2 regions of the Stenotrophomonas sp. K-6 genome follow, and region 2 is predicted to be linked to the other one. Evidence: riboswitches for the same ligand, from Rfam matches in the RefSeq annotation. Region 2 holds a riboswitch; the other holds the start of a gene.
The links. A riboswitch is a leader RNA that binds a small molecule or an ion and turns the genes downstream of it on or off. The one in region 2 is predicted to bind thiamine pyrophosphate.

Region 1: linked by a shared signal. The riboswitch ahead of thiC (phosphomethylpyrimidine synthase ThiC) and the one ahead of AC13F7_RS12590 (TonB-dependent receptor) in region 2 are both predicted to bind thiamine pyrophosphate.

Annotation. Positions count from the first base shown of each region.
Region 1 covers NZ_JBSPUC010000001.1:680,605-692,104, reverse strand. The annotation lists gene AC13F7_RS02980 (TonB-dependent receptor domain-containing protein) at 1-568, opposite strand, end outside; gene AC13F7_RS02975 (helix-turn-helix transcriptional regulator) at 638-1,519, opposite strand; gene AC13F7_RS02970 (winged helix-turn-helix domain-containing protein) at 1,634-3,967, opposite strand; gene AC13F7_RS02965 (ion channel) at 4,219-4,896, opposite strand; gene thiC (phosphomethylpyrimidine synthase ThiC) at 4,994-6,871, opposite strand; TPP riboswitch at 7,012-7,113, opposite strand; gene AC13F7_RS02955 (BCCT family transporter) at 7,362-8,930, shown strand; gene ggt (gamma-glutamyltransferase) at 9,621-11,339, opposite strand.
Region 2 covers NZ_JBSPUC010000003.1:474,259-485,758, forward strand. The annotation lists gene AC13F7_RS12570 (LysR family transcriptional regulator) at 1-744, opposite strand, end outside; gene AC13F7_RS12575 (RidA family protein) at 883-1,272, shown strand; gene AC13F7_RS12580 (translocation/assembly module TamB domain-containing protein) at 1,345-3,543, shown strand; gene AC13F7_RS12585 (phosphotransferase enzyme family protein) at 3,643-4,779, shown strand; TPP riboswitch at 4,819-4,914, shown strand; gene AC13F7_RS12590 (TonB-dependent receptor) at 4,982-7,147, shown strand; gene pnuC (nicotinamide riboside transporter PnuC) at 7,144-7,740, shown strand; gene AC13F7_RS12600 (TonB-dependent receptor domain-containing protein) at 7,789-9,840, opposite strand; gene AC13F7_RS12605 (hypothetical protein) at 9,984-10,217, opposite strand; gene AC13F7_RS12610 (hypothetical protein) at 10,289-11,218, opposite strand; gene AC13F7_RS12615 (H-NS family nucleoid-associated regulatory protein) at 11,299-11,500, opposite strand, start outside.

The sequences.
Region 1 (11,500 bases), on a different contig from region 2:
CGCCCTGGCCGTACTGGCCCTTGTAGACGCTGGCTTCCAGGCCATCGAAATTCTTGCGGGTGATGATGTTCACCACGCCGGCGATCGCGTCGGAACCGTAGATCGCCGAAGCGCCGTCGGTCAGCACTTCAATGCGCTCCACGACCGAGGTCGGGATCGAGGCCAGGTCGGTGTAGCCGCCGGAGCTGACGCCCATGCGCTTGCCGTCGAGCAGCACCAAGGTGCGCTCCGGGCCGAGGTTGCGCAGGTCGACGTACTGGCCGCCGACTTCTTCACCCGAGGACAGCGCATCGGCGCGGCTGATCGCCGGCGAGCCGGTGGCCGACAGGTTCTGCACGATGTCGGCAACGCTGGTGAAGCCCTGCTTCTCGATGTCGGCACGCTGCAGCGCGATGACCGGCTGGGCGGTCTCGGTGCTGGCCTGACGGATGCGTGAGCCGGTGACCTGGATGCGGTCCAAGTCGGTCGTGCCGCTTGCTTCCTGCGCCGAAGCGAAGGTCGGCGTCAGCGCAAGCGCAATGCCGGCGGGCAGAAGGCCCAGCCGCACTGCGGGAGTACGAAAATTCATTTATCTCTCCGAGGTACGTTAGTAGCGTGTTAAAACCGCCTCGGAAAGTTACGATTGCGTTGCAGTTAATTATTTGCGTGATGCAACCAATGACTTTGCCGACTCTGGCGACAGGTTCGCACCTGCCTCACGGTAGCGTGACGCGGACAACCCAAAGCGGGCCCGAAATGCCCGTGCGAAGCTGCAGCAGTTGTCAAATCCACTCGCCGCGGCCACCTCGCCCACCATCATGTCGGTATCGCGCAGCAGGTCAGCCGCCCGCTCCAGTCGCAGGCGTGCGGAGAGCGATTGCGGACTCTCTGCATACAGGCTCTGGAACGTCTTGGAAAGGTACCAACTGGAGAAGTTGGTGAGTTCGGCCAGTTCACCGATGCGCACCACGCGGTGGCTGTTGCCTTCCAGATAGAGACGCGCGCGCTGCATGCGCCCGAACACCTGGCGCTTGCGGCTGCGCGAACGGCCGGGGCAGCGCTGCACGCCGGTGGCCATGCCCTGCTGCAGGGCTGCCAGATGCAACAGCGCCGGACGCAGGCCCTGCATCGGGCGGTCACTGTCCAGCGCATCGCGCCACAGGCGCATCGCCACCCGCATCTCGCCGCGGGTCATGGTGCCGCGACCGGCGTACAGGTTGCAGTCGACCAGATCGCCCAGCGCGCGCAGCGCATCCGGCGACAGACTCAGGCCAATGCACAGACCATCGCGGCCGGCCTGCACCATCGGCTTGGAGTCTTTCTCGAAGGCGATCCACTCGCGCTGACGCAGGCGGAACTTGCCTTCCTTGGATTCGACCCACGCGCTGCCACGCACCTGCATCCACACCGTGAACGTCGTGCCGGCCGTCTGCAGGCTGCCCAGACGGGCAACACCGAGACAACTCGGCAGCACGCCGTCGTCGGCGATCTTGTCCAGGGAGAGAGATTGACCGCGATCGGCCAGGGAAAGCTGACGCATGACTGCACCGTGTGTTTGCCTTTGCTGGCGTGCAGTTTTGCCAAGTCAGGCCACTTCCCTCAGGACGTCTTGGCGAGATTGATCCGAATTCGCCACGACAACCTCACGAAGAACTTACGAAGGGTCTTTTCCCTTCATAAACATGAGGTTGGAGAACGCGGGGAAGAACGAGGTGGTCGGTTCGGGCAGGCTCATGATGCCGATATCGGAGCCATCGGCCACCGCCAAGGCCACATACACGGCACTGCCGTCCGGGCTGGCGCTGAATCCATTGCCGGTGCCGAGCCGCTCGGGGTCCAGACAGGCGCCGGTGTCGCTGGTCGTCGCGCTGAGCCGTGCAAACGCGGTCGCACAGTCAGCGCGATTGGACAGGTAATCGATCTGCCCGTTGCCGGAGACGGTCCACGCCCGGTAACGCCACCGCGACGGCTGGTCGTCACGCACCTGGCGGATGCTCTGCGGGGTGAGTGCCGCATCGGCCGACCACAGACCACTGGCCGAGAGCCGGGTGAACAGCACGCGCTCGCCGGCCACGTCGTAGCGTGCCTGGGAGACACCCTCGATGCTGCCCAGCAGGCGCCACGGCGTGGTGGTCCGATCAAACAGGGACAGGCGCATCCGCTCATCTTCATCACGCTCCACCACCAGCATCTGCCCGGGCCGCTGCCCGTACAGCGCCTGCAGTGGCTGCGCGGCCGGCACCTGCAAGCGGACCGTCTGCTCATCGCGCGGGGAGACTTCGAAGATCGCGGGGTTGGCATGTTCGTCGCGCCCCAGGACCAGGAGATGGCGGCTGTCGCGCGACCAGTCCGGAATCTGACGGGTTTCCGGGCGCAGGCCCTCGATCGGGCGCAGGGATTCGGGACGCTGCAGATCCGCCCACCACAGCGAATAGCTGCCTGACCGGTTGGAACTGAACACCAGTTGGCGGCCATCCGGAGCAATCATCGGCTGCGCATCGCGACCACCCGATGCGAACAGGCGTTCGGGAACACCCGGACCGTCGGCACCGATCGGCACCTTGAACAGACCGAACTGCGCACGCCGGTGCATGAAGGCGAGCATGTTGTTGCTGCGCGAGAGCGCCGGTGACTGGGCATCGTCCAGGCCCAGATCACGCAGCGTGCGTGTGCGTGTGTCCAGCTCGTACAGGCGCGCTTCGCTGTCGACGCGGCGACCAAACACGATGTGGCGGCTGTCGCTGCGCCACGCCCAACCGCGGATCTCGGCCGAATCGTTGGTGAGCTGCTCGGGCGCACCGCCTTCGGCCGGGATGCGCCACAGATCGCCGACCTGCGGATTGCGCACGAACACGATCCAGCGGCCATCCGGCGAATAGCGCGGTGCGTATTCGAAGCTGTCCGGGTCCATGTCGTACTTCAAGGCGCTCCAGCTGCCACTGGCGAGATTGAAGGTGCGGATGCCACGGTGCGCGTACGTGCCCGACAACGAGCCGAACAGCAGGCCGCGGCCGTCCGGCGTCCAGTCGAAGCTGAGCAGCTCGGTACCGTCGCAGCGCGTGACGTGGCGCTGCGCGCCGCCGGTGGCGCTGGCGATGAGGACCTCGCAGCTGCCCTCCGGGCCGAAACGCGCAAACGCGATGTCACGTCCATTGGGCGACCAGTTCGGGAAGCGGTCCGAGTAGGTGTCCGGCGTGTCCATCAGGACGCGCGCCGGGGCGTTGCCCGAGGTCTGGACCTTGATGACGCTGCCTTGGCGCGACGGCACGCCGGCTTCGTAAGCGACCTGCGAGCCATCCGGGGACAACGTGGGATAGGTTTCAAAACCCGATGATGCCGTGATCAGACGATAGGGGCGCTCCGGGCTGCCGATCACACGCGTACCGTCCTCGACGGCGGCTTCCACTGCCGTGGCGGGACGTTCGCGCTGCACCAGCAGCGCGGCCATGACCAGCATCGCGATCAGCATCGCAAGGCCAACGGCCAGCAGCACATAGCGGCGGATCCGACGCCACCGCCGGCGCATCGGGTTGTCCGCCTGCCGGTGGAGTACCGGCGTAACAGTACCAGGCAGTGCGGCATCGACGAGCACGCCCGTCGCTGCGTCGTCCACCTCGCCAAGCACACGCGGTTCTTCCACCACGCTCACCGGCACCAGCAAGCGATAACCGGTCTTGGCAATGGTTTCGATGTAGGCGGTGCCCGCGTCTTCGTCGGAGGCGAAGGCCTTGCGCAACTGGGTGACGGCCTGGGTAAGCACGTCATTGGTGGGCAGCGTATCGGGCCACACCTCGGCGAACAGTTCATCGCGCGTCACCACGGTACCGGGCGAGCGCATCAGTGCTTTCAATACGCCCAGCGCCTTCGGTGTGAGACGACGCGGGCGACGCACGCCCACCACCATGACTTCCCGCGAGGAAAGTATTACGGTGCAATCGCCGATTCGGACTACATCGGCGGCGGGTCGCTCACTGTCGTTGTTGATCATTCCGGTGACACGAGTGAATGCAGGACTACGGGGAACGCAGCATTCATCACAATCGACAACGATCGAACGAACCGCCAGATTCCGCACAAACCATCAGCGCAAAGCGCAAAAACACTGAAGGCGGCGAATACTAGCCTATGTGGGTTAACCGCACCTGTGTGTGCGGCCAACATCAGGCTCTCTCTCGCCGACGAAATTACATAAATTGATTCAGCATTCGCGCCTCCGGGCGCGAATTTTTTATGTGCGATTCAGTTTTGTATGCGCCGGATCATGGTCAATCCGACCAGGCGCGAGACGACCAATGCGACGTACATCACGCCTGCGAACTGCTCCAGCATCACCAACGCCCGGGCTTGGGGATGGATCGGCACCACGTCACTCAGTCCCACCCCGGACAGCAAGCTGAAGCTGAGATAAAGCAGCTCCATCCAGGTCCGCAGTTCGGTCTCGCTGGTGGCCATGAAACTGCCCGGATACCACTGCTGGCAGAGCGCGAACGCGAAGGCGAAGGCCCACGCCAACAGCGTGAAGGTGGCGCCAGCCGCGAACAGCTCATCGCGGGTCACTTTGTGGTCCTGCAGCATGTAGGCAATCAGGCTGCCCGCCGTGTAGAAATACAGCAGGCATTCGAGCAGTTGCGCCGTTGTCACCAGCGCCGGGCGTTCCAGCAGCGCGCCCGAGATTGAAAACACCACCGAAGGAATCGCCAGCACCAGGGCCACCCACATGCCCAGTGGACTGCGCCGTACGACCCACAGGGCCAGGCCGAGCACGGCGATGCCGAATGCACCGAACAACGCACGGCTCGCACCGGCTTCGTCCATCGCGGGGTACAGCAGCACGCCGAGCAACTGCACCGCCAACAGCCAGGCGGATGGATGCCGGCGTGCGATCGCCAACCATTTGGTGCTGCGTGCTATCGCCATCGTCGTCCCCGCCCCTGCCTGTTCGCGCCGAGCTTAGCCGGAATCACGCAGGCGGCGGATGATGGCCGTGGCAGCACCCACCACCACGGCCAGTGCCTCATTCCTGCCGATACACCTCGGCCCCGAGATTCCGGAACTGCGCGGATTTCTCGGCCATGCCGGCCTCCAACGCCTGGTGCGCATCCAGCCCCTGCCCCGCCGCATAGTCACGCACGTCCTGGGTGATCTTCATCGAGCAGAAGTGCGGGCCGCACATCGAACAGAAGTGGGCCAGTTTGTGCGCGTCCTTGGGCAGGGTCTCGTCATGGAATTCCTTGGCCTTCTCCGGGTCCAGCCCCAGGTGGAACTGGTCCTCCCAGCGGAATTCGAAACGTGCCTTGCTCAGCGCGTTGTCGCGGACCTGCGCGCCGGGATGGCCCTTGGCCAGATCCGAGGCGTGCGCGGCGATGCGGTAGGCCATGATGCCGTCTCGTACGTCCTGGCGGTTGGGCAGACCCAGGTGTTCCTTCGGGGTCACGTAGCAGAGCATCGCCGTGCCGTACCAGCCGATCATCGCCGCACCGATCGCACTGGTGATGTGGTCGTAGCCCGGCGCGATATCGGTGGTCAACGGGCCCAGCGTATAGAACGGCGCTTCACCGCACTCGCGCAGCTGCTTGTCCATGTTTTCCTTGATCAGCTGCATCGGCACGTGGCCGGGGCCCTCGATCATGGTCTGCACGTCGTGCTTCCAGGCGATCTTCGTCAGCTCGCCCAGCGTTTCCAGTTCACCGAACTGCGCAGCATCGTTGGCATCGGCGATGCAGCCCGGGCGCAGGCCATCGCCCAGCGAGAAGGTCACGTCGTAGGCCTTCATGATTTCGCAGATCTCTTCGAAGTGCGTGTAGAGGAAGTTCTCCTTGTGATGCGCCAGGCACCACTTGGCCATGATCGACCCACCACGCGAGACGATGCCGGTCACGCGCTTGGCGGTGAGCGGGACGTAACGCAGCAGGACGCCGGCGTGGATGGTGAAGTAGTCCACGCCCTGCTCGGCCTGCTCGATCAGCGTGTCGCGGAAGATCGCCCAGTTCAGTTCCTCGGCACGGCCATCGACCTTCTCCAGCGCCTGGTAGATCGGCACGGTGCCGATCGCCACCGGCGAGTTGCGCAGGATCCATTCGCGCGTTTCATGGATGTGCTTGCCGGTGGACAGGTCCATCACGGTGTCGCCGCCCCAACGGATCGCCCAGACCAGCTTTTCCACTTCCTCGGCAATGCCCGATGACACCGCGCTGTTGCCGATGTTGGCGTTGATCTTGGTCAGGAAGTTGCGGCCGATGATCATCGGCTCGCTTTCCGGGTGGTTGATGTTGTTGGGCAGCACCGCGCGGCCGCGGGCGATCTCGTCGCGGACGAACGCGGGGGTGATGATCTTCGGGATGGAAGCACCAAAGGCTTCACCGGGATGCTGCTTCAGCAGCGCGGCATCTCGGATCGCGTCCAGACGCTGGTTCTCACGAATCGCCACGAACTCCATCTCCGGCGTGATGATGCCGCGCCGTGCGTAGTGCATCTGGGTGACGTTGCGACCGGCCAACGCGCGTCGCGGTTGCAGCCGCGATGGGAAGCGCACCGCATCGAGCCGTGCATCGGTCTCGCGCGAGCGGCCGAATGCCGAGCTCAGGCCCTCCAGCACCTCGGTATCGCCGCGCTCGGCCACCCAGGCCGCGCGCAGCGCAGGCAGACCGGCGGAGAGGTCGATAGCGACAGCCGGATCGGTATACGGGCCGGAGGTGTCGTAGACGGTGACCGGCGCATTCTCTTCACCGCCAAACAGGGTGGGCGTGCGGGTCAGCGTGATCTCGCGCATCGGCACCTGCAGATCGGGGCGCGAGCCCTGTACATGGATCTTGTGCGAGCCGGGAATCGGCCGGGTGACCGATTCGGAGAGTTGCTGGGCCTGTTGCTGCAGGGCGGAGGGCTGTGCGTTCATCGAGGATCGTCCTAGGTTCAATCCCCGCACAGGGACTGTGCGGTTCTATGCGAGGGATTCGCATGGGAGGGACGAAACGGCGGCGCTCGACGGACGGATTGCGGGCGGTCTCCGGGCACGATTGCCCTACGGCGCAATGCATCTGCAGATGCGAAGCTTCCCTACGCCGGTATCAACCGGATCAGGTTCGAAGGGACTGTCTCAACCTTGGCCACTGGGCCGCGGTACCCCCGCTTCGGGGCGAATTAGAGCACAAAGCGGTGGCCGCTGGCGCATTGGGCGGCGGCATCCCGTCGCGATCGGGTTTGGATGTGAACATGCCGCCGACAACTGATGCACTACCATGCCGCGGCGCAATATGCGCGCTGCTCGACGCCATCGACGTCCGTACTGACCGGCCTCGACCGGCTTGATCCGCCCCAGTCGTTGCCGCTGTGCCGCTGGAGATTGCAAGCCTCGGCTCGCCCCTACTGATCGGAGACACGCCTGCATGGTGTTCCGCATTTCCATCGCACTGGTCGCACTGCTGGTGCTGATTGCCGGTCTCGCGCCGGGCCCTTTCAACGAGGTCGTCCAGAGCGGCCTGTCCACCATCATCCGCAGCACCGGCTGGCTGTACCTGCTGGTGGTGTTCATCACCCTCTCCTTCCTGATGTACTTGGCCTTCGGCCGCTTCGGATCGCTGCGCATCGGCGGTGAAGATGCCGAGCCCGACTTCTCCAACGCGAGCTGGATGTCGATGCTGTTCGCTGCCGGCATGGGCATCGGCCTGGTGTTCTGGGGTGCGGCAGAGCCGATCTCGCATTTCGTGAAGCCGCCGGAAGGGCTGGCACCGCAAAGCATGGAAGCGGCACGCGCGTCGATGCGCTACGCATTCTTCCATTGGGGCCTGCATCCATGGGCGATCTACGCGTTGATCGGCTTGGCGATGGCGTGGTTCCAGTTCAACCGCAATGGCCGTGGACTGATCAGCGATCTGCTGCAGCCGATCATCGGTGCACGACACCGCGGCTGGATGGGCACGGTCGTCAACGTGGCAGCCGTGGTCGCCACGGCGATCGGCGTGGCGACCACGCTGGGCTTCGGCACGATCCAGATCGCCGCTGGCCTTGAGCGCGTATTCGGCATCCAGGCCTCGGTGCCGGTGCAGTTGACCATCATCGCCGTGGCGTTCGTGCTGTACATGGCGTCCACCACCAGTGGCGTGCATCGCGGCATCAAGTGGTTGTCCAATTTCAATCTCGGCCTGGCCGCACTGTTGCTCGCGCTGGTGCTGGTGCTGGGGCCCACGGGCTTCATCTTCGATACGTTCACCACGACGATCGGCTCCTATCTCAATTCGCTGGTGACGATGAGCCTGCGGATGTCGCCGTTCTCAGGCAGCACCTGGGTGGCGGACTGGACGATCTTCTACTGGGCCTGGTGGATCGCATGGGCGCCGTTTGTGGGCTCGTTCATCGCGCGCGTCTCGCGTGGGCGCAGCATCCGTGAGTTCGTGCTGGGCGTGGTGATCGCACCGAGCGTGCTGGGCTTCCTGTGGTTCTCGGTATTCGGCGGCACGGCGCTGTGGTCGCAGATCTTCGGCCACGTGGATCTGGCGCAGGCGCTGGGAAATGGCTACGAGACGGTGTTGTTCACGATGTTCGACAGCCTGCCGATGCCCACGGTGTTGTCGGTGATCGCGCTGGTGCTGTTGATGATCTTCTTCGTGACCTCGGCTGATTCGGCGGTGCTGGTGCTGGCGACGATGTCGACGGAGGAGGCCGGTGATCCGCCCTTGGCGCGCCGGATGGTGTGGGGCGTGGCGATTGCGTTGATCGCGGGCGTGCTCCTGCTGGCTGGCGGTCTCAATGCGCTGCAGGGGATGATCACAATCGCTGCACTGCCGTTTGCGTTGTTGATGCTGGCGGTGATGTGGTCGTTGTATCGGGTGCTGGATATGGAGCATGCGCTGCAGCGCCGCCGTGCGCAGCGCGCGCGACGGTTGATGGATGAGTGGATCGAGCGCGAGATCGCGGCGCAGGAAGAAACGCGCGATGAGGCGGCTCGGGCGCCTTAGGGGGGGCGGGTTGGTCGGGTTGGTCGGGTTGGTCAGCTTGGTCGCTTAGAGCGGCACGCTTCCCGGGCTATCGGTGGGCGGGCCGGGACGGGTGGGTTGGCGGGACACGCCGTGAATCCGTCCTTGGAGGCTCATGTCGCGCCATCCATGGCGCTCATGGTCCCGACAACCCACCCGCCCCGTCCCGCTCACAGTTTCATGGTGGTTCTGGGAGAGCAGCCGAGCGATGCTCGGCATGGCGCGCGTCCGACCGACAGTTTCAGAGTTCCAACGCGAGCAGCGTAGCCACGCTCGACACAGCCGATGTTTCGCGTAGTGCGCTTCAGGTCGTTTGGACAACGCAGCCGAGCGAGGATCCGATGCATCGGTTTGCTCGACGCATCGGATCCCCGCTGAGACAAAGCAGCCACGCATGGCGTGGCTCTACCGTTTTTGCCATGCGCACCGACCCATTGTGGGTGGGTCGGCCTGGGTGGGTTGGCGGGACCGTATGCCGCCATGGATGGCGGCATACGAGCCTACATGGACGTACTTGCGGCGGGTCCCGCAAACCCACCCAGGCCGGACCACTACCCGCAGCCCCAAAGCGTCCTGCTTTACGTCCTGCTTTACGTCCTGCTTTACGTCCTGCTTTACGCTCTGCCCTGCGATTCTGCCAACCAGCAGTCGGCGCTACGAAGCACTGGGGAATCAGTACCCCGCCGCCTGCCCATCCTTGCGGCTTTCCGACGCCCCGTAATACACACCCGACTCGGGATCCCGCAGGATCGCCTGATACCCACCATACGGACCATCCGCGAACACCACCCGGTGACCCTTGCGCATCAACGCGCGCACCGTCTCATACGGGAACCCGGTTTCCAGATTCACCTCGCCGCCATCGCTCATCGCCGTCGCCTGCCCGGTCGGCTCGGTCGAGCCCTCGTGCTGGATGCGCGGCGCATCGCCGGCTTCCTGCAGATTCATCCCGAAATCGACCATGTTCATCACGATCTGCGCGTGCCCTTGCGGCTGCATCGCACCGCCCATCACCCCGAAGCTCATCCACGGCTTGCCGTCCTTGGTCACGAAGCCCGGGATGATCGTCTGGAACGGTCGCTTGCCCGGCGCATAGCCATTCGGGTGATCTTTCTGCAGCACGAACATCTCGCCGCGGTCCTGCAGGATGAAGCCCAGGCCCGGCGGCGCCATGCCGCTGCCCATGCCCCGGTAATTGGATTGGATCAGCGAGACCATCATGCCGTCGGCGTCGGCCACGGTCAGGTAGATCGTGTCGCCTTCCTTCAGTTGCTTCGGCGTCCCGGGCTGCACTTCATTCAGCGCCTTGTCCATCGAGATCAGCGTGCGGCGCTCGGCGGCGTAGCCTTTGGAGATCAGCTTATCGACCGGGGCCGGGTGGAACGCCGGATCGGTATAGAAGCGCGCGCGGTCGGCGAAGGCCAGCTTCTTGGCTTCCACGAACAGGTGCACGTGCTCGGGCGAGCCGAAGGGGATGTTGGAGAAATCGTAGCCTTCCAGCACGTTGAGGATCTGCAGCGCGGCGATGCCCTGGCTGTTCGGCGGCAGCTCCCACACGTCATAGCCGCGGTAGTTGCTGCTGACCGGCTCCACCCACTCGCCGTGATGGCTGGCCATGTCCTCATAGCTCAGGTAGCCGCCATTGGCCTTGAAGTAGGTGCCGATGGTGCGGGCGATCTCGCCTTTGTAGAAGGCATCGCGGCCGCCCTGGGCGATCTGCTCCAGGGTGTGGGCCAGGTTCGGGTTCTTCCACATCTCGCCCTTGCGCGGGGCATGGCCGTTGATCGTGAACTGCTCGGTGAAGCCGGGGTACTTGGACAGTCGTGGCACCGAGCGGTCCCAGTAATAGGCGATGACCTCGGCGACCGGATGGCCTTCGCGGGCGTAGCGGATCGCAGGCGCGAGGTTGTCGGCCATCGGCTTGCGGCCGAAACGGTCATGCAGCGCGAACCAGCCATCCACCGCGCCGGGGACGGACACGGGCAGTGGGCCGGTGGCCGGGATCTCCTTCAGGCCGCGGCGCTGGAACTCGGCCAGGGTCAACGACTTCGGCGAGCGGCCCGAGCCGTTGTAGCCATACAGCTTCTCGGTTTTGGGGTCCCACACGATCGCGAACAGATCACCGCCGACGCCGTTGCCGGTCGGCTCCATCAAACCGAGGGCGGCATTGGCCGCGATCGCGGCATCCACCGCAGAGCCGCCGGACTTCATGACGTCCAGGGCGATCTGGGTCGCCAGGGGCTGGGAGGTGGCGGCCATCGCATGCGGAGCGATCACCTCCGAGCGGGTGGCGAAGGTGTGGCCGGTGATCCGGTCGGCGGCGATGGCTGCGGCGGGCAGCGCACACAGGATGGCGGCGGCGAGCAGGCCGCGGGCAAGGCGTGAGGGCACGGGGTGGTTCCTGAGGGTGGTAGCGAGCTGATGGTGGCGGCAGATGCCGCCGAATGACATCCCACCATGGTCATGCTCGGATGAAACATCGGCCCCGAATCCGCGCAATTGCGCCCGGCAAAATGCTGAATTCCGGTTCACCGGAACGCTTTCAGCCGCAA
Region 2 (11,500 bases):
GGCCATGTAGTCCGGGAGCCACAGCGCACCCAGGCCCGCCACGCCCGCGGCGAGATACGCATTGCCATCATCGACCGCGAGCAGGTGGTGCCCCTTCACGGTGACCGGTTCGTCGCCGCGCTGGAGGGTGTAGGGCAGAACCGTGCCACTGCGCGAGCGCAGGTAGCCGACCACGCGGTGCGGGGCCTGCTCCAGGTCCTGCGGATGCGAAGGGATACCCGCCTGCTGCAGGTAGGCGGGCGAAGCGTAGATGCCGGCCGGCAGATCGCCAATATGGCGGGCGACCAGCGATTGATCGGTGATTTGTCCACCCCGGATCACGCAGTCCACGTTCTCGTCGATCAGGTCCACGTGGCGATCGCTGACGCCCAGATCGAGCTGGATCTCCGGATAGCGGGCAAGGAAGTCGGGCAGGGCCGGCACCAGCACCCGCCGTGCGAATGGGGCGGGCACGTCCACCCGCAGGCGCCCGCGAGGCGCGGCAGCCGCAGTGGACAGGCTGGTTTCAGCGTCGTCGATGTCGGCCAGCAGCCGGATCACCCGCGCATAGTAGGCCGCGCCATCGGCGGTGACATTCACCTGCCGGGTGGTGCGGTTCAACAGGCGCACCCGCAGCCGGGCCTCCAGGTGCTGTACCAGCTGCGTGACCGTGGTGCGGCTGATGTGCAGCGTTTCGGCGGCCTTGGTGAAGCTGCCGGTTTCCACCACCCGGGCGAAGGCCTGCATTGCGTCGAACCGGTCCATCTGCATTCCCTGGGGGCTGATTGTTTGGATTCTACAAACAATGTTGGGCAGCGGACCGCGTTTATCCGGTGCCCACGGCGGTCTACTGTGGCCTTTCATTCCAGATGGGCCGGTATCGGCCCAGGGCAGAGGTGGTTCATGGCAACACGTGACGTCGTTTTTCCGCCGGGCCGCCAGGCCCTGTACGAGCGCAACCGCTACTCGCCGGCAGTACGGTCCAATGGCTTTCTGTTCGTGTCCGGGCAGGTTGGCAGCCGCGAGGACGGTTCGCCCGAGCCCGAGCTGGAGGCGCAGGTACGGCGTGCGTTCGACAACCTCAACGCGGTGCTTGGCGCGGCCGGGTGCACGTTCGATGATGTCGTCGACGTGACCGTGTTCCTGGTCAATCCCGAGCAGATCTTCGAGCGGGTGTGGGCCGTCGTTCCGGAGTACTGGGGCGAGGCGCCGTATCCCACGCTCACCGGTATCGGCGTGACTTGGCTGTATGGATTCGACGTGGAGATCAAGGTGATCGCGAAGCTTCCGTAGCACGCCTTCACGCGGTCACGGCTGCGTCTTGCCGATAGTGGGACGTCATCCTGCTTCCTGTTGCGGACCCACATGCCCCTGATTCCCGAGCGCGTGCAGCGCTGGCCCCGGCCGTGGCGCGTGGTGTTGCTGTCGCTGCTGGCGCTCTACGCGCTGTACCTGCTGGCGGGCAATGTGTTCCTCAATACGCCGCTGTTCGATGCGGTCACCAACCGCAAACCTGAAAAGTTCACAATGCAGACCGGGCCGGCGCTGACCCTGATGCCCGGGCAGGCCGTGGTCTGGAACATCCGCATGCGCGGCCAGGCCAATCGAACGCAGTATGTGTTCCGTGCCGACCGGGCGAGTGCCTGGATCGATCTGCCGGCGCTGTTGCGCAAGGAAGTGCGCATTCCGCGCATTGATGCCACGGGGGTTGAAGCCGAGGTCGAGCGGGTCGAAAAGGCCATTCCCCCGCCGCCGCGGGGTGACCGTGGCTGGACGCTGCGGTTCGATGCGATCCACAGCGACACTATCCGCAGTGGGCGCTTCGGCAAGCTGCTGATCGTTGGCCAAGGGCGCGGCAATGTCGGTTTCCTCAAGCAACTCAAGGGCGGGCCATCGGAGCTGTTCGATTCCACGGCGGGCTTCGATGATGCCCAGGTCAGTTTCGACGGGGTCAACGTGCTGGACGATGCCCATATCGCCGCGCGCTTCCACTTCCCGCGGCACTATCGTGACGACGCGCCGGGATTGCAGAAACTTGGCATCACCTGGGCGCAGCTGCAGATCGATGCCCGCAGCCAAGGCCTGCGCATCGACACCGGTGGCCCGCACGTCAAAGTGGGCAGTGCGGTCTCCAATGCCCGCCTCACCGCGGACGTGACCCTGGAAGAGGGCGCGCTGCGACCGGGCAGCCGGCTGGTCTGGCGGCTGCCCCTGCATGCCGGCGTCCACGCCGATGACCGTGGCCTGCTGTCGCTGCAACTGGACGTGGCGCAGGACATGCGCGTCCAGGCCCGGCTACCGCGTGATCCGGAAACGGGCAGCGAACTCAATGCCGATCTGCGCGTGACCGGCCGGAAGATTCCGTTCCAGGCGCCGGGCGAGCTGCTTCCACGGCTGTCTGGCAAAGTGCAGGGCGCCTGGCAGTTCCAGTCGCTCAACTGGATCAGCGATCTGTTCGTGAAAAAGCCGTGGTTCCACCTTGATGGCGGTGGGCTGCTCAAGGCAGACGTCATCCTCGCCGATGGTCAACTGGCGCCGGGCAGCACGGTGGATATCCCGCAGGTGGCTGCCGTGGCCGAGGTTGCAGGGGTCAGGATGCGCGGCGACGCCCATGCACAGGGCCGGATCGTGGAGGGCGAACCACCGCAGGCGGAACTGAAGGTGCAGATCCCGCGCTTCCAGGCTGCGCCCACCAATGCGCCGAAGGCGGTGCTGTTCGATGGGCGCCAGCTGGCGCTGACCCTGCGCGGCGATGCCCGATTGAAGGAATTGAGTGATGGCATGCGCGCCCAGCTGCGTTTCACCGATGCGCGGGTGCCCGACCTCACCGCCTACAACCGCTATCTGGGCAACGACAACGTGCGCCTGCTCGGCGGGACCGGTCTGCTCAGCGGTGATGTCTCGCTGGATGCCTCCGGTCGGGTAGGCAAGGGCAGTGCCGATCTGCGCGGCACCGGGGCCCGGCTCAGTGTGGCGGGCATCGCCATGCGCGGCGATGCGCAACTGCAGGCGCGCCTGCAGCGTGCGGATTTCGACAGCCGCCAGTTCGATCTCGGCGGCACCACCGTGGACCTGCGCAACATCCACGTGGGGGATGAAAAAAGTGACGGGCGTTGGTGGGGCAAGGTGGCGATCCGCAGTGGCCACATTGATGCGGCCGCGCCGTTCCAGGTGGATGGCCTGGCCGACCTGCGCCTGCGCGATGCCGGGCCATTGCTCGGCGTGTTCGCCCAGCGCAGCGAATACCCGCGCTGGGTGCTCGGGATGCTGGATTCCGGGGAGGTGCAGGCCAGTGGGCAGCTGCGCTGGCGCAGTGGCGAGCTGATCGTGGAGGATCTGCAGGCCGAGAACGAGCGGCTGTCCCTGCAGGCGCGGCTGGATCTGAGTCATGGCAAGCGCCGCGGCGATCTTTACCTGCGCTGGGGCGTGCTGGGGGCCGGCATCGAGCTGCAGGGCCAGCAGCGCAAGTGGCACCTTGCCGGCGCCCGCGACTGGTATGCCGAGCAGCCGCGGCTGCTGCCGGCCAAGCCGGCCGCCACGAAGCAGGGCAACGGCACGCCCTGACAGAGTGATTGGCTCCCCTCGGTGGGCCCGGCTTGGTATCCTCGCCGCGCCCTCTGTCTGGTGACAGCGTGCCTCTCGCCGTCATCGACCCGTCATCCCATGAGCAACAGCCCCCACCGCGTTCAAGGCCTCAACAACGATGAGGTGGCCGCCGATTGGCCCGCCATCACCGACCGGGAGATCACCTGGCTGCGTGAGCGGTTTCCGCAGCTGGGCGAAGCGAGCCAGGTGCTGTGGCACAGCCCGCGGCCGATGTCCGCCGCCGCCATTGTCGAGAGCGAACAGGGCAGGGTGTTCGTCAAGCGTCACCATGGCAGCGTACGCACGGCGGCCGGGCTGACCGAAGAGCATCGCCTGCTCCAGCACCTCGCCGCTCAGGGCGTGCCCGTGGTCGAGGTATTGCATGATCGGGACGGCGCAACCGCGGTCGAACACGATGGCTGGACTTACGAGCTGCATACCGTGGGCCGTGGGCAGGACATCTACCGCGATGCGCCGTCCTGGACATTGCTGACCGACGCCGCACAGGCGCGCGAGGCCGGCCGGATGCTGGCGCGACTGCATCACGCGTCAGCCAGCTATCACGCACCCCAACGCAGCACGCACCTGCTGGTCGCGCGCGATGATCTGCTCCGCGCCGCCGATCCTATCGCGGCCCTGCAGGCCGGGCTCGGCGATCGTCCGGGCCTGGCGGCCTACCTCGCGCGCCAGGATTGGCAGGCCGATCTTCGGCGGGCGGTGCTGCCCTGGCACGCCGGGCTGGCTGAGCGCCTGCAGGCCGAGCCGCGCCTCTGGGCGCATAACGATTTCCATGTGTCCAACCTGCTCTGGCGTCAGGACGGCGAGCGATACGTGGTGGATACCGTGCTCGATGTCGGCCTGGCATCGCCGACCAGTGCCTTGTTCGACCTGGCCACCGCCATTGAACGCAACGCGGTGGCCTGGCTGGCGCTGGAAAGCGGCGAGGCGGCCGTGCGCGTGGATATCGCGCTGGCTCTGCTGGCCGGCTACCGCGAGATCGTGCCGCTGTCTGCCGAGCGCGTGCACCTGCTGGCCGACCTGCTCCCTATCGTCCAGCTCGACTTCGCGCTGTCGGAAGTGGAGTACTTCGAGGGCGTGACGCACTCGCCGGCCAATGCCGACGTGGCCTACCACACCTTCCTGCTCGGGCATGCTGACTGGTTCAGCACCCCGGCAGGGCAGGGCCTGCTGAAGGCGCTGCACGCCGCCGCCTGAGGGCAGGCTCGCAAATCCGTACGGTTTGTAGTGAAATAGTCACAGAAGCGGGGGTGCCTGGCGAAACCAGGCTGAGAGAGTCCCTTGGAACCTGATCCGGTTTGCACCGGCGTAGGGAGCTTTGAGCAGCAGGCATACCGCCGTGATGGGTCGGTGCGCCTGCGTGCCTTCGCTTCGTCTCCCCCAGCTGATGACGAATCGAATGAACCGTTGCTTCCGCCCCACGCTGTTGTCCGCCGCCCTCTGCGCCGCGCTGCCACTTCATGCCAACGATCTCGCGGACGCGCCCGAGCGCTCGCCGACCGAGCTCGCCGCCGTGCGCGTGCAGGCGCATCAGCCGGCAGCCACCACCACGCAGACCAGCAGTTTCGGCGCGGGTGACTGGAAGAGCACCCCGGCCTCGGTGAACGTCCTGGATCGCGATCTGCTGGACAGCCGCCAGGTCCGCACGTTGTCCGAACTGGCCAGCAACGATGCCTCGCTGGGCGACAGCTACGCGCCGGTCGGTTACTACCAGAACATCGCGATCCGCGGCTTCCCGCTGGATACCGGCACCGGCTACCGCTTCAACGGGCTGGCCATCACCGGCGAGCAGCGCCTGGCGCTGGAGAACATCCAGTCGGTGGAGATCCTCAAGGGTGAGGCGGGTCTCGCCGCGGGCGTCATGGCGCCCGGCGGCATCATCAATTACGTGGGCAAGCGCCCGGCCGAGGTCCGCAACGTCACCCTCGGCACCGATTCGGAAGGCTCCCGCTACACCGCGGTGGATCTCGGCCACTGGCTGTCGCCGCGTTTTGGCGTTCGCTTCAATGCCGCCTGGGAAGACAGCGATTCCTACATCGACCACGCCGATGGCCGCCGCAACTTCTACTCGCTGGCCACCGACTGGCTGATCGGCGAACGCGGCAAGCTGGAGGTGGACGCCAACTACCAGACCAGCGCGCAGCGCTCGGCCTCGGGCTATCAGCTGCTGGGCGCCACCGAGCTGCCGCGCGGCGTGGACCGCAAGCACATGCTGGGCTACCAGGCGTGGCAGCGGCCGGTCGGCATCGACAGCACCAACCTCACTGCACTGCATACCTACGACTTCAGCCCGAGGTGGCAATCGCGGGTGTCGGCCAGCTACAGCCGCTCGGTGATCGACGACAACGTCGCCTTCGCCTACGGCTGCTACTACGCCGCCGGCTGTGCCGATGGCAGCGTGCCGGGCAACTACTTCGCGCCCAACGGCGACTACGACATCTACGATTACCGCAGCCCGGACGACACCCGCCGCAACCTGGAATTCCGTGGCGAGCTGCGCGGCAGTTTCGCCACCGGCGATGTCCGGCACGAGCTGAGTGTGGGTGCGGACCGTTTCGAGCGCACCGTGGACAAGCGACGCAACGTCAATGAGTACGTGGGCACCGCCAACATCCACGATGCGCAGGTGCCGCAGTTCGAACCGTCGCCGCTGATGCCGGGCCCCTCCGCGCGGCGTCTGGACAGTGCGCAGACCGCAGTGTTCGCATTGGACCGGATGAGCTTCGGCGAGTGGCAGTGGCTGGCCGGCGGGCGTTTTGTCCGCCTGGACGAGCGTGCCTATGACAAGCGCGGCAACCCCGAGCGCCACAGCCGCCTGTCGCGCTTCCTGCCGCAGACCGCGCTGGTCTGGAAGGCGACCGATGAGGTCAATGCCTATGTGAGCTACGTGCGCGGGATTTCGCTCGGCCAGGAAGCGCCGTTCTGGACCTCCAACGAAGGCACGTTCCTGCCTGCAGTGCTGTCGCGCCAGACCGAAGTAGGCGTCAAGTACGTGCCCAGCGATGCGCTGACGTTGGGTGCCGCTCTGTTCCGCACTTCGCAGCCGTTCCAGTACGCCAAGCCGGACGGCAGTGATGCCGGCTACAGCTTCGTCCAGGAGGGGCAGCAGACGCATACCGGGCTGGAGCTCACCGCGCAGGGCCAGCTCACCGAGCGCCTGTCGCTGACCGCCAGCGCCAGTGTGCTGCGCGCCCGCGCCCGCGATGCCGGCACGCCAGACTACGAAGGCCACCAGCTGATCAACGTGCCCAAGACGCGCGCGACCGTGCATGCGGAGTACCAGCTGCCGTTCGTGACCGGCCTGGGGCTGACCGGCGGTTGGCGTTACGCGGCCTCCAACGTGGCCACTGCCGATGGTCGCGTGAGCGCACCGGCGTATAGCGTGTTCGACGCCGGCCTGCGCTTCAGACATCAGCTGGGTGAGCATCCGGTGACCTGGAACCTCTCGGTGGACAACCTGTTCAACCGCTTCTACTGGCGTGACACCGGCAGCAGTTCCGGCGACTACTACCTGTTCCCGGGCGCACCGCGTCAGGCCCGGCTGTCGGTCACGTTCGCACTATGAACCCGGCAATCCTGGAGTGGTCGGCCGCCATCGTCAGCATGCTTGGCGTGTGGCTGATGACGCGCCGGGTCACCATTGCCTGGCCGGTCGGACTGATCTCGGTCGCGCTGTACGCGCTGGTGTTCGCCGAGGCACGGCTGTACTCGGACACGCTGCTGCAGGTCGTCTTCGGTGGCTTCCTGGTGTACGGCTGGGTGCGCTGGCGAGGCCAGGTCGAGGACGATGGCCGGGTCGCGATCGTGCCGCTGGCGCGGGTGACGATGTGGCGTGACCTCGGCATCGGCGTGGCCTTCGGGATTGCGCTCGGCGCGGCGATGCACTTCCTTACCAATGCAGCGTTGCCGTGGCTGGATGCAATGCTGGCTGCGCTGAGCCTGGTCGCCCAGTGGTGGCAGGCGCGGCGTCACACGGCCGCATGGTGGCTGTGGATCCTGGTCGACGTCGTCTACGTCGGCATGTACATGGTCAAGTCACTGCACGTGACCGCCGTGCTGTATCTGGTGTTCGTCGGCCTGGCCGTAACGGGGTTGCGGGCATGGACGGTGGCGCGCAACGATGCGCTGCTCCACAACGCAGAAGGGCGGCGCGGTTAAGTCCGCGCCGCCCTGGGTTGCTTCAGGTCTGCACTCGACCCGGCGCGGTCAGAACCGCGCCGTGGCACCCACGAAGAAGGTGCGCGCACCCCCGTCGTAGTTGTTGCCTTCCTCGATGGTGGAGACATCGCCCAGGTTGAGGACGCCCGCGCGCACGGTCAGATGCTCGTTGACGTCATAGCCGGTGACCAGGTCCCAGGTGGTGTACGCCTTGGCGAACGTCGCGCTGGTGGAGGACACCAGCTGCTCGCCGATGTGCTGCGCGCTCAGGTTGAGCGACCACGCATCGGTGACCTGCCAGTCCAGCGAGGTGTTGGCGGTCAGCTTGGGCACCACCAGCAGGCTGGCGCCCGTGGTGCGGTTCTTCGATTCCAGCATGCGCGTGGCGTTGGTGATCCAGTTCAGTCGCTCATGCAGGGGCACGGTGACGCTGGCTTCCACGCCGCGGGTGCGGGCCTTCTGGATGTTCTGCGCGACCGTCCACCAGAACCCGTTGACGAAGCTGGTCGTCTGGCCGGGAATCTCGCGCAGCGGAACCTGCTGGATCTTGTCATCGAAATCGGTGAGGAAGTAGGTGGCCGAGGCCGACCAGCCGTTTTTGTCGAAGCCGACGCCCAGCTCGTAGTTGGTACTGGTTTCCGGTTCCAGGTTCGGATTGCCGGCCATGTAGCAGCCGGTGGTGCCATCGGCGCTGACCGAGCGGTTGGTCCAGCCTTCCACGGTCAACGCGGTGCAGCCGTTGCCACCGGACTGCGTCGCCGCGCCGGCCGTGCCCTGCTTCAGCGTGGGCGCACGGAAGCCCTGCGAGACACCGCCGCGCACGGTCCAGTCATCGGACGGGTGCCAGACGCCGTAGACGCGCGGGCTGAGGTTGTCGTCGTAGTTGTCGGTGTTGTCCCAGCGCAGGCCCACGGTGAGGATGAAACGCTCGTGCAGGGTGATGTGGTCTTCGGCGAACAGCGCCCAGGAGTCGGCTTCGCTGACCGGGCTGATGCGCCCAGTGCCGGTCCAGGTCACCGGCACGGTGCCGATGGTGTCGGTGTTCTTCAGCTCTTCGCGCTTCCACTGGCCGCCCACGTTCAAGCTCTGCTCGAAGCCCCAGTGGAAGCTGCGGGTGAACGCGGTATCGAACACCGTCTCCTTGGAGTGGTTGCCGACCGCACTGCCCTTGTCTTCGTAGTCGTTCTGCACCAGCGTCGTCTTGGACGTGGCGGCATCGCCGTAGCGACCATCGTGCATGACCACGTAGCCGGTCTGCACCAGCTTGGACAGGCCCCACGCACCGACCGCGCCGGCACCGCTGTTGCGCTGCTCGCCACGCGAGGCTTCGAAGCCCACGGTGTGGTCGTCGTTGACGCGCCAGTTCAGCAGGGCGTTGGCGTTCTCGGCCTTGTTGCCGGGCGTCTGCCGGCGGCCGGTATCCGATTCGCGGTTGGTGACATTGGCGCCGACGCGCAGGCCCAGGTTCTCGGTCAGCGGGCCACTGAACAGCGCGCCCATCTGGGTGGTATCACCGCGGGTAGGGGAATCGGGCTTGCTGTAGTTGAACGTGACCGAGCCGCCCCATTCGTTGGCGATCTTGCGGGTGATGATGTTGATCACGCCGCCCATGGCGTCGGAACCGTACAGCGAGGACATCGGCCCGCGGACCACCTCGATGCGCTCGATCATGTCCGGCGAGAGCCAGTTCAGATCCTGAGGACCCAGATCATCGCGGTAGTTCACGCCCGAGGAATTGCCCTGGCGGCGGCCGTCGATGAGGATCAGGGTGTACTGCTCGGGCAGGCCGCGCAGGCGGATCTTGGACTGCGCACCCGACAGCGCATAGCCGCCGGTGACGCCGGGAACGGTGCTCAGCAGTTGGCCGATGCTGCTGACCGGCTTGCGTTCGATCTCCTCGCGGGTGATCACGCTGATGCTGGCCGGCGCGTCCTTGATCCACTGCTGGGCGCCGGTGGCAGTAACGACGACCGTGTCCATCTGCTTGGCCGAGGCGGCATCTGCGGAGGCATCTGCATGCGCTTGGCTCGCCAGGGCAAGGCCAATGGCGACAGTCAGGGTGGCAACGGAACGACGGGAACGGGGAGAGGGGGACAACATCGACGCAGTACTCCTGGGAAAGAGGGGTCCGCTGGCGATGGCTTGGGGACGTCCGTGTGGGGAATTTCAACAACTCTTAACAATCGTATCACGAACCATTCGCATTTGAAATGTAACGATACGTTTGCTGTGTGTCCCCTTTATCAGCGCCAGCTCGGCGGTTCCCCTTTCTTCCAGCAGATCAGGACGAGCGCTACCACCACCGTCCACGTGCAAACCTGGAATACCACCGGTTCTTTGAAGGGCGAGAACACGAACGGCCCGGCCGCCAGAAGGGCGAACGCGATGGCGTAAACCACCCATCCCTGCCAGGCGCACGGAAGGCCCCATCCCCAGCCATGGGACCGCGCGACAAACCAGTAGTGCTTCTTCTTCATCGACTGCTATCTCCTTATAGCGATGTCATCCATGGAACACGTTGGCAACCAGGCGGGCGCCAACGAACCGGTCATTCCACCAAGACCAATTGTCCGGCAACCACCGGCCGCAGTGCCAGCTTGTGGGTGATGCTGGTGATGGTCCGGCGCGGGTCGGTCGGGTGCGGCCGTGAGGCGGTGGTGCTTCTGCCCTGGCGCCACAGCCCGAACATCACGATCGCCGCGCCCACCGGGTAGGACTTCAGCCATGCCGCATCGGCGTGCCCGACGCTCACTTCGTAGAAGTCCCTGCGGTCGGTCACGCCGGTCTGCTGATACTTCGGAGCACAGTTGAGGAAGGTGACGCCATGGGGATCACCGGGCTGCGGCGTGCGATGTGACCGCACCGTCCCGAGCAGCGCCAGCGGCAGCTCGCTGGATGCCGTGCCCAGCCGTTCCCATGCTTCGTCGTAGCGGTCCTGGCCGTAAAGGAAATTCGCCCAGTCGACCCGCTTCTTGCCCAGGCGCAGGGTCAATTGCGAGGTCAGCAGCGCGTCGTCCTCGCACATCGCCTGCAGGATCAGCAGGTCGGTGAGGGTGCGCAGGTAACCGTCGAGTGGCGCGTCGGCCGGGAGCAGGGTCGATCCGGCGCTGCGGCGCTTCAGGGCCTGCTGGAGAATCAACAGGCGCAGCTCATACGCGCCATCACCCAAGGCGGGCAGGAACTCGGGATCGGTTCCGCTGGCGAGCAGGGTCTGGAGATGTGAGGGGGCGTTGTAGCGGCACCCTGGCAGGTGCTCAGTCCCCTTGTTCAACGCGATGTACGCAGGAACCGAGGCGGGAAAGGCGCCGTCGGCACCGCTCCTGTCGTGCGCGGGGACGAATCGGACCGGCACGGCGCAGCCATCGCAGAGCAACGTGGGCAGGGTCTGCTGCGCGTCATGGCGCTTCTGCAGGTCGGCCAACCGGTGCAGGGTGCCGTGCGTTCCCACGGCCTTGCGCATCTTGATTCCGCGACTCATGTGCAACCACTGCTTCGTTCAATGGCGACCATCATAGTCGTTTGGATCAATCGCCCTGCGTCGCGAAACGCAGTGCCTGCTCAGCCCGGGTAGGACGGGAAGCGCTGATCCGGGTGTGTTTTCTTCCATTCGGTATGTGCCACGGTGCCCTCCCAGGCGAGGAAGGCACCGGGGATGCGCCCGCGGCCGGACCAGGTGGCACCGCTGTGCGGCAGCCAGAAGCGGGGCGGCAGCGCTTCGCGGGGGACTTTCGCTGGCTTGGCGCGTGCAATGGCGCTGGCC